One region of the Burkholderia sp. BCC1996 genome, then DNA from elsewhere that is predicted to be linked to it. Evidence: predicted binding sites of a transcription regulator. Region 1 holds the regulator's gene; the other holds the start of a gene.

Region 1 (5,364 bases):
GCAAATGCCAAGCACGGCAATGTGCCAGACGACACCGTCGATCGCAATCTCGACCTCGTCGCCGACGCGCACGTCCTTGGCCGGCTTCACCGTCGCGCCGCCGATCTTCACGTGGCCCTTGTCGACCGCGTCGGACGCGAGCGAGCGCGTCTTGAAGAAGCGGGCCGCCCACAGCCATTTGTCGATGCGCAGCTTCGCGCCGGGTTCAGTCGAAATCCTGTAGTTCATCGCGTTCAACTCACCGTTTCGGGCTGCGCGGCCTTCACCGGCCAGCCCTGCAGATTCTCGGCGACGATCTCGCCCACCGCGCCGATCCACGCGGGCGCGCCGTTCAGGCACGGAATCCGGTGGAACGCCTGGCCGCCGCCCGCGATGAACTCGTCGCGCACCTCCATCCCGATCTCCTCGATCGTCTCCAGACAATCGGCCGTGAAACCGGGACAGAACACGTCGGCCCGCCGCACCCCCGCCTCGCCGAGTTCGCGCAGCGTCGGCGCCGTGTACGGCTGCAGCCACTCGGCCTTGCCGAAGCGCGACTGGAACGTCACGCGGCATTCGAGCGTCGACAGCCCGAGCGCGGCCATCAGCAGCGCGCCCGTCTGCTGGCACTGGTCGTGATAGGGGTCGCCCAGATCGAGCGTGCGCTTCGGCACGCCGTGGAAACTCAGCACGAGCTTGTCGCCGGCCGCGAAGTCGGGCCGGCCATGCTGCGCCCAGTACTGGCGCACCTGCTCGGCGAGCGCGTGGATGTAGGCCGGATGGTCGGCGTAGTGCCGCACCGTGCGCACTTCCGGCTGGTTGCGCATCCGCGCGAGCCCGGCGAACGCGGCATCGAATGCCGTCGCGGTGGTGGACGCCGAGTATTGCGGGTACATCGGCATCAACAGCACGCGCTCGACGCCCGCACGCTTGAACTGCGCGAGCGCCTGCGCAATGCCCGGGCTGCCGTAGCGCATCGCGTAGTCGACCGTCACCTGATAGCCGTTCGACGCGAGCAGGTGGCGCACGCCGTCGGTCTGGCGCTCGGTGTACACGCGCAGCGGCGAGCCCTCGGGCATCCAGACGGCCGCATACTTCTTCGCGGACGCGCGACCGCGCAGCGGCAGGATCAGCGTGCGCAGCAGCACCTGCCAGACGACCTGCGGGATTTCGACGACACGCGGGTCCGACAGGAACTCGGCCAGATAGCGCCGCACCGCGCGTGGCGTCGGGGCGTCGGGCGTGCCGAGATTGATCAGCAGCACGCCGATGCGATGGGCAGCTGCGACGCTCGAAGGCGGCTCAAGATCGAAACGCATGGGCAGGAACGTGCTCGGGGCACGCAGTCGGACGGCCCTCAATTATAGCGGGCCGTCTCGCCCGGGTCGGCTGGCCGTTCGGCCGACTGGCGGTGCGCACGGCGCCGCGGCACGATGGCGGGACGGTATCGGTCGGGTTACTGCTGGCTCAGCGTGAGCGACAGCAGCCGCGCGGTGATGTCGACGATCGGGATCACGCGGTTGTACGCCATGCGGGTCGGGCCGATCACGCCGAGCGTGCCGACGATCTGGCCGTTCACCTCGTACGGCGCGGTCACGACGCTCATTTCCTCGATCGGCACGAGCGTCGATTCGCCGCCGATGAAGATCTGCACGCCCTGGGCGTGGCTCGACACGTCGAGCAATTGCAGGAGGCCCGTCTTTTGGTCGAACACGTCGAACAGCTTGCGCAGCCGCGCCATGTCGGACGACAGATCCGCCACTTCGAGCAGGTTGCGCTCGCCGGAAATGAGCACGGTGTCCTCGGTGTCGGGCACCTCGGTGCTGGCCGTCACGGCCGCATGCATCAGCGTGGTCATGTCGCCGCGCAGCTGGTCGATCTCGTCGCGCAGGCGGCGGCGCACCTCGTCGAACGACAGCCCGGCGAAGTGCGCGTTGATGTAGTTGGACGCCTCGGTGAGCTGCGACGGCGAATAGTCGCGCGGCGTCGCGAGCATCCGGTTCTGCACGTCGCCCTCGGGCGTGACGATGATCAGCAGGATGCGCTTGTCCGACAGCCGCATGAACTCGATCTGCTTGAACACGTGGCTGCGGCGCGGCGTCAGCACGACACCCGCGAACTGCGACAGGTTCGACAGCACGCTCGCCGCGGCCGCCACGACCCGCTGCTGCGGTTCGCCCGCCTGCAGCGTGTTCTGCACCTGGCGCGCGACGGCCTCGGCGTCGATCGGCGCCTCGACCGTCAGCATCGTGTCGACGAACAGCCGGTAGCCGCGCGGCGTCGGCACGCGGCCGGCCGACGTGTGCGGGCTCGACACGAGGCCGAGCTCCTCCAGGTCGGACATCACGTTGCGGATCGTTGCCGGGCTCAGTTCGAGCCCGGAGTAACGGGACAACGTGCGCGAGCCGACCGGCTGACCGTCGGCGATATACCGTTCGATCAGGGTTTTCAGGAGGGTTCGTGCGCGAGGATCTAGCATGGTGGAAAATTTTAGCGCAACCGCGCGAGCACGGCGAGTGGCCGCGGCCACTGTCGCCCGGGCCGACCGATCCGGCCCCGTTCGCGCACAGCCGGTTCTTTTCGTCAACGAGCTATGGTGTAATGCCGGCATGAAAACCGGTAATCAGTTCAACACCGTCGCGCTCGTCGGCCGGAGCAACACGCCCGGCATCGCCGAGCCGCTCGCCACGCTGGCTGGCTGCATCGCGAAGCTCGGCTTCGAGGTCGTGTTCGAAGCCGAAACGGCGCGCGAGATCGGCATCTCCGGCTATCCGGCGCTCACCCCGGCGGAGATCGGCGCGCGCGCGGACGTGGCGGTCGTGCTCGGCGGCGACGGCACGATGCTCGGCATCGGCCGCCAGCTCGCGCCGTACAAGACACCGCTGATCGGGATCAACCACGGGCGGCTCGGCTTCATCACGGACATCGCGGCGGCCGACATGCAGGCGCGCGTCCCGGTGATCCTGTCGGGCAAGTTCGAGCGCGAGGAGCGCTCGCTGCTCGAGGCCCGGATCATGCGCGACGGCGAACCGATCTACCACGCGCTTGCGTTCAACGACGTCGTCGTGAACCGCAGCGGCTTTTCCGGGATGGTCGAGCTGCGCGCGTCGGTCGACGGCCGGTACATGTACAACCAGCGTTCGGACGGCCTGATCGTCGCCACGCCGACCGGCTCGACCGCGTACGCGCTGTCGTCGGCCGGCCCGATCCTGCATCCGCAGCTCCAGGGCATCGTGCTCGTGCCGATCGCGCCGCACGCGCTGTCGAACCGGCCGATCGTGCTGCCCGACGATTCGAAGATCGCGATCCAGATCGTCGGCGGCCGCGACGTCAACGTGAACTTCGACATGCAGTCGTTCACGTCGCTCGAGCTGAACGACACGATCGAGGTGCGCCGCTCGAAGCACACGGTGCCGTTCCTGCACCCGGTCGGCTACAGCTACTACGCGACGCTGCGCAAGAAGCTGCACTGGAACGAACACGCATCGAACGAAGACGACAAGGCGTCCTGACGCACCCACGCCCGACACCATGCTCCGCCACCTCTCGATTCGCGACTTCGTCATCGTCGCCGCGCTCGATCTCGAATTCGACAGCGGCTTTACCGTCTTTTCCGGCGAAACCGGCGCCGGCAAATCGATCCTGATCGACGCGCTGGCCCTCGCGCTCGGCGAACGCGCCGACGCGAGCGTCGTGCGCGCCGGCTGCGGCCGCGCCGACATCACCGCCGAATTCACGCCGCACGACCGCGTCGCGCGCTGGCTCGACGAACACGCGTTCGACGCCGAGGACACCGTGATGCTGCGCCGCGTGATCGACGCGAACGGCCGCTCGCGTGCGTTCATCAACGGCACCAGCGCGACGCTCGCGCAGCTGCGCGAGCTCGGCGAGATGCTGGTCGACATCCACGGTCAGCACGCGCACCAGCTGCTGATGCGGCCCGACGCGCAGCGCGAGCTGTTCGACACGCACGCGGGGCTCGTGGCCGATGCCGCGAACGTCGCACGCGCGTGGCGCGTCTGGCGCGACGCAACGCAGGCGATCGACGCCGCGAAAGCGCATGAGCGCGAACTGCAGCTCGAACGCGAGAAGCTCGCCTGGCAGCTCGCCGAACTCGACAAGCTCGCACCGCAACCCGGCGAATGGGACGAAGTCGGCAGCGAGCACAAGCGCCTGTCGCATTCGGCGAACCTGATCGCCGGCGTGCAGGGCGCGCTCAACGCGCTGTCCGAGGCCGACGACGCGATGCTCCCGCAGCTCGGCGCGATCGTGTCGAAGCTGCGCAGCCTGGCCGACTACGACACGGGGCTCGGCGATGCGCTCGCGTCGCTCGAACCGGCCGAAATCCAGCTGCAGGAAGCCGTCTATTCGCTGTCGCACTACGCGCAGCGCCTCGATCTCGACCCGGCCCGGCTCGCGCAGGTCGAAACGCGCCTCGACGCGCTGCACTCGACCGCCCGCAAGTTCCGGCTGCCGCCCGACACGCTGCACGAGGAACATGCGGCACGCCGCGCGCAGCTCGCCGCGCTCGACGCGGCCGCCGATCTCGGCGCGCTCGAAGCCGCGCAGGCGAAGGCATGGGAAGCCTATCTCGCCGACGCGAAACACCTGTCGACGGCCCGCGCGCAGGCCGCGAAGGCGCTCGGCACGGCCGTCACGGCCGGCATGCAGGAACTGTCGATGGCGGGCGGCAGCTTTGAAGTCGCGCTCGTGCCGCTCGCCGACGGCGGCCCGCACGGGCTCGAACAGGTCGAATTCCGGGTCGCCGGGCACCCGGGCGTGCCGCTGCGGCCGCTCGCGAAAGTCGCGTCGGGCGGCGAACTCGCACGGATCAGCCTCGCGCTGGCCGTGATCGCTAGCGCCGCCAGCCCGACGCCGACGCTGATTTTCGACGAAGTCGACACGGGGATCGGCGGCGGCGTCGCCGAGGTGGTCGGCCGCCTGCTGCACCAGCTCGGGCGCGACCGCCAGGTGCTGTGCGTGACGCACCTGCCGCAGGTCGCCGCGCGCGGCGACCATCACTTCCAGGTCGCGAAAGGCGCCGACGAGCGCGGCGGCACCGTCTCGTCGGTCGTCCCGCTCGACAAGGCGAGCCGGGTCGAGGAAGTCGCGCGGATGCTCGGCGGGCTCGAGATCACCGCCACCACGCGCAAGCACGCGAAGGAAATGCTGGCGGCCTGACGCCGGCTTCGTCGGCCGAATGCAGAAGATCGGCGCATGCGCCGGTCCCGGACTGCCGACGAACCCCACGTTTTTCGGCACGTGGCGTGTCGCTTTTCCCGGAACAGGCCTGCAGCGGCACGGCGAGCAGGCAGACCGATCTGCCGGTCGAACCGCTCGCACGGCGCAGTTTTTCGATGGACGGGCGCCGCCCGGGCGCGCCCG
Region 2 (5,364 bases), 140 kb from region 1:
GTTCGCGTTCGCCTTCAGGTGCGTACTGTCCGTGTACAGCACTCGACCATCGACCAACCCGCGCTTCATCGCCTGCCGCACAATCTCGTCGAAGATCTCCTGATACACCGCCGTGTCCGTGAAGCGTCGGCGGCGATTCTGCGAGAACGTTGACGCATCCGGCACCTTGTCGGTCAACCGAAACCGGGCGAACCAGCGGTAGGCAACGTTGACCTGAACCTCGCGCATCAGTTGCCGCTCGCTGCGCACCCCGAACAGGTAGCCAATGAACAGCAGCTTGAACATCACCACGGGATCGAGCGCCGGCCGCCCGTTGTCCGCGCAATACAGATGCGCCACCTTCGCGCGGATGAACTCGAAATCCACCGCCGCGTCAATCTGGCGCAGCAGGTGGTCCTTCGGCACGAGTTCCTCGAGCGTCACCATCTCGAGTTCGTGCTGCGTGGGCATGGGCGTCTTCAGCATCACGTCATTAAAAAACAAACCCCCGCACTTGGCGAGGGTTTGTCAGCAGTCTGAAGACCCGCATCGCTGCGGGTCTTTTTCTTTGGCTGGAGCGCGCATCGCTGCGCGCCCCGGACACCATCGACCGAAGTCGATTACATGTCCATGCCCATGCCGCCCATGCCGCCCGGCATGCCGCCCGGCATCGGTGCATCTTCCTTCGGCAGTTCTGCGACAGCTGCGTCCGTCGTCAGCAGCAGGCCAGCAACCGAAGCTGCGTTCTGCAGTGCGGTGCGCGTGACCTTGGTCGGGTCGACGACGCCGGCTTCAACCATGTCGACGTACTCGCCCGTTGCTGCGTTGTAGCCGTAGTTGCCCGTGCCTGCAGCCACTGCCGCCACCACGACGCTCGCTTCTTCGCCGCCGTTCGTGACGATCTGGCGCAGCGGCTCTTCCATTGCGCGCAGCACGATCTTGATGCCGGCGTTCTGGTCGGCGTTCGCGCCGGTCAGGCCTGCGATCGCGGTGCGAGCGCGGATCAGCGCAACGCCGCCGCCTGCCACGATGCCTTCTTCCACAGCTGCGCGCGTTGCGTGCAGTGCGTCTTCGACACGTGCCTTCTTTTCCTTCATTTCGACTTCGGTCGCTGCACCGACCTTGATCACTGCCACGCCGCCGGCCAGCTTGGCCACGCGCTCTTGCAGCTTTTCACGGTCGTAGTCCGACGTCGCTTCTTCGATTTGCGTGCGAACTTGCTTGACGCGCGCTTCGATGTTCACGGCTTCGCCTGCGCCGTCGATGATCGTCGTGTTTTCCTTGCCCACTTCGATGCGCTTCGCCTGGCCCAGTTCTGCCAGCGTTGCCTTCTCGAGCGTCAGGCCGGTTTCTTCCGCGACGACTTGACCGCCGGTCAGGATCGCGATGTCTTCCAGCATCGCCTTGCGACGATCGCCGAAGCCCGGCGCCTTGACCGCAACGGTCTTCAGGATGCCGCGGATGTTGTTGACGACCAGCGTTGCGAGCGCTTCGCCTTCGACGTCTTCAGCGATGATCAGCAGCGGACGGCCAGCCTTCGCGACTTGCTCGAGCACCGGCAGCAGATCACGGATGTTCGACACCTTCTTGTCGTGCAGCAGCACGAACGGGTTGTCGAGGACGGCGACTTGCTTGTCCGGGTTGTTGATGAAGTACGGCGACAGGTAGCCGCGGTCGAACTGCATGCCTTCGACGACGTCGAGTTCGTCAGCCAGCGACTTGCCGTCTTCGACGGTGATCACGCCTTCCTTGCCGACCTTGTCCATCGCTTCAGCGATGCGATCGCCGATCGACGTGTCGCTGTTCGCCGAGATCGAGCCGACCTGTGCGATTTCCTTGTTCGTCGTGCACGGCTTGCTGATCTTCTTCAGCTCTTCGACAGCCGCTGCGACTGCCTTGTCGATGCCGCGCTTCAGGTCCATCGGGTTCATGCCCGATGCGACGTACTTCATGCCTTCGCGAACGATCGATTGCGCGAGGACGGTTGCCGTCGTCGTGCCGTCGCCTGCGTTGTCGCTGGTCTTGGAAGCCACTTCCTTGACCATTTGCGCGCCCATGTTCTGGAGCTTGTCCTTCAGCTCGATTTCCTTCGCGACCGACACACCGTCCTTGGTGACCGTCGGGCCGCCGAAGCTGCGCTCGAGCACGACGTTGCGGCCCTTCGGACCCAGCGTGACCTTGACTGCGTTGGCGAGAATGTTCACGCCTTCGACCATCTTCGAACGGGCGGAATCGCCGAATACGACGTCTTTAGCTGCCATCTTCTAACTCCTTGAATTCTTGGGAATATGTACCGTCGGTGGACGCTTACTGCGCGTTGACCACGGCCATGATGTCTTCTTCGCGCATGACCAGCAGTTCCTGGCCGTCGACCTTGACGGTCTGACCAGCGTACTTGCCGAACAGCACGCGATCGCCGACCTTCACGTCGAGCGCGATCGCCGCGCCCTTGTCGTCACGCTTGCCCGGGCCGACCGCGAGGATCTCGCCTTGATCCGGCTTCTCAGCAGCAGCTTCGGGGATCACGATGCCCGAGGCGGTCTTGGTTTCCTGATCCAGGCGCTTGACGATCACGCGATCGTGCAAAGGACGAAGGTTCATATTCACTCCTCTCTTGACTGAGATTGAAGAACGCTTAGGGAATCTGCCCGGCGGGTCGCCCGGCAGAGAATTGTTAGCACTCTCGTGCAGCGAGTGCTAATTATATGGACGGGTTTTGACAAATTCAAGAAGGGGAGCCGGAGGTTTTTTCGTGCGGGGCGGAACGGCGGAAAAACGGGGATAAATCAAAAAAAGCCATTCAAAACAGTCACATACACATCAACCTCGCACACCGGGAGCGGACGGGATACGGGATATCCCGACCATCGCCCCAATTTGACACGGGGCAGGCACCGAGTTCCCGCGGTCGTCCGGTATCGCATGAAAAGGGCCGCTCGGACGCCAACGAGGCCGGGACAGAACGCGAGATCGTCACATGTCCGGACAGCCGGCGACCGGCTGGAACGTCCGGCCGTCGGTCTCGACCGTCGCGCCCAGCCGGCGCGCGAGCCCTTTTGCGCCTTCGCGCATCACGACGTCGTGATTCCAGGCGAACAGCGGGCGCGCGACCGGCTCCAGCCAGTTCATCCAGCGCTCGCGCGTGCGGATGTGCCAGTCGTAGCGCACGACGGTGCGCGTGCCGTCGCCGGCGAACGACCAGCGGCCGTCGCCTTCGATCGCGCCGCTCGCGCGGCCTTCGAGCACATGCAGCCGCTCGACGCGCAGCACGCGCATGTCGAAGGTCAGCCGGTACGGCAACGCGCCTTTCCACGTGTAACGCTGCAGCGCGCCGACGCCGCGCGCATCGCCGGGTTCGATCTCGACGGTCCGCACGGCGCTCTTCCACCAGTCGGGCCAGCGATCGACCTGGTAGATCGCGTCCCAGACCGCCGCGAGCGACGCGTCCACGCGCCACGTCGTCGAAAACCGGTATTCCGCCATGCTGCCTCCGGCAGGAGTCGTCGGGATCAGGAATCAGGGGGAGAAAAAGCGGGCGGGAAACGCGACGTCGATCTCGACGTCGTCGAGCGTGACCGTCTCGAGCGGCGCGCCGTCGTCGTCCGCGAAGCTGACCACCTTCAGCGGAAAGCCGTCCTCGGTGTCCAGCCACAGACGATAGCGATGCACGCCGTCGACCACGTGCGCGGGTGCGCCCGTCACCGACACGCGCAGCGTGGTGCGGCCGCCGACGGTTTCCTGGCCCTCCGTCACCGTCGCACCGCCCTGCTGCAGCGCATGCACGTTGCGCAGCAGCACGCCGACGTCCGACCGGTCGACGCGATGGCCGCTGCGATTGCGCAGGAGCGGATTGGACGGCGACAGCGTCAGCGCGGGCAGCGCATGCTCGCCGAACGGGCGCAGCCGGACCTTGCCGTCGCCGGGATCGTACGCGAGAACCGCGCCGTGATGCGGCGACACGAAGTCCATCCGGACGAAGCCGGGTTTCAGGTACGCATAGTGGAATTCGGCGTGCTCGCCGCTTCGCGCCGACGAGCGGATCGTCGCGCGGTACGAGTGGACCTGGTCGAAATGCGTCTGCGCGACGGTCACGGGGTCGGCTGTCATGCTCGCTCCTATCAGGCTCGCGGCCAGCAACGCGGCGATCATGGCGCCGCCTCGACGTCGAGCACACCTTCCATTCCGCGCTCGCGATGGCTGCGCAAGAACAGCAGCCGATGCGTGCAATAGTAGGCGAAGCGGCCGGGCGCCGTCGGCGTGAAGCGCAACGTGCGCGGCGTCGTGCCGAGTTCGGTGCGCACCGCGATGCCGGCCTGCGGCGCGTCGATCGCGAAACTGTGCGGCACGACGCCCGGTTCGGCCGATACGGTCAGTTCCACCGGCACGTGCGCGCGGACAATCACGTGGTTCGGGCGAAAGAAATAGCTGCCGCCGACGATCGCCACCCGCTGCACGCCGTCGGCGTCGACCGGCACGCGCACCGGGGCATCGCCGTCCGCCCGCGCGAGCCCGGCGCATGCCGCGAGCGCCACCGCCACCATCGCCACCTTCGCGTTCATCATTGGCTCCCTGCGGATGCCGCGTGCATCACCCCTTCCACGCGTCGGTCGGCCCGCCGAGCGCGCCGCATGCGTCGATCGCGAGTTCGCGCAGGCGTCGTTCGTCGGCGCGCCCGGAGAGCGCAAAACCCATGCCGCGATCCGACCAGAAATACGTATGGCGGCCGTCGGCCGACATCGCCTGGGGCGCGAAACGCCGCGCGTCGTAGGCCGTCATGTAGAGCGTCACGCGCTTGCCGTCCGCGCGCTGGTACATGAATTGCGCCGCCGGCCCCGCGTCGCCCGGCAGCAGCCGGCCGCCCAGCAATGCATAGCCGTATTCGTCGAGCGACGGCGCGCGCACGGGCCGCCCGAGACGCGCAGACAGCCACGCGGCAAGGCGCGCCGGATCGCGTGCGTCGACCTCGACCGGGTGCTCCCGCTCGGCCGCGTACACGGCGTAAGCGACGTCCGCGCGTGCGGCGAATGCCGGCTCGGCGCCGAACGTCGTCCAGCCCGCGTGCAGCGCGATGCCGATCACCAGCCCGGCCGCCAGCCCCGCGAACGCATAGGCAAGGCCACGCCAGCGCGGCGCGCGCCGCTGCACGAACAGCGCGGGTGCGGCAGCCGGCAGCGGGAACAGCGCGTGCAACGCATCGCGCTGCGCGCCGTAATGCGCGAACCGGTCGGCCTCCCGCGGATCGGACCGCAGCCGCTCGAGCACCTCGCGGCGCTCCTGCCCGGACAGCTCGCCGTCGAGCAGCGCCGACAGCAGCTGGGCCGACACTGCATCGTCCCGATCGTTCGAAGGTTTGCGCGGATCGTCGTCGTCCATCATGTCTTCCCG

Evidence for each region. Region 1 encodes HrcA, which represses chaperone genes, less so after heat shock. Its sites were predicted from a motif close to TTAGCACTCNNNNNNNNNGAGTGCTAA; they were not measured.
Region 2: the regulator HrcA is predicted to act here: its motif matches at 2,654-2,680, upstream of groES (co-chaperone GroES).

The regions. Positions count from the first base shown of each region.
Region 1 covers NZ_CAJPHM010000006.1:217,430-222,793, reverse strand. The annotation lists gene U4Z64_RS11040 (RNA-binding S4 domain-containing protein) at 1-228, opposite strand, end outside; gene hemH (ferrochelatase) at 234-1,298, opposite strand; gene hrcA (heat-inducible transcriptional repressor HrcA) at 1,436-2,458, opposite strand; gene U4Z64_RS11025 (NAD kinase) at 2,589-3,491, shown strand; gene recN (DNA repair protein RecN) at 3,511-5,160, shown strand.
Region 2 covers NZ_CAJPHM010000006.1:355,822-361,185, reverse strand. The annotation lists gene U4Z64_RS11620 (IS1182 family transposase) at 1-465, opposite strand, end outside; gene groL (chaperonin GroEL) at 600-2,240, opposite strand; gene groES (co-chaperone GroES) at 2,287-2,580, opposite strand; gene U4Z64_RS11605 (SRPBCC family protein) at 2,953-3,462, opposite strand; gene U4Z64_RS11600 (LolA family protein) at 3,496-4,128, opposite strand; gene U4Z64_RS11595 (quinol oxidase) at 4,125-4,538, opposite strand; gene U4Z64_RS11590 (anti-sigma factor family protein) at 4,567-5,352, opposite strand; gene U4Z64_RS11585 (sigma-70 family RNA polymerase sigma factor) at 5,352-5,364, opposite strand, start outside.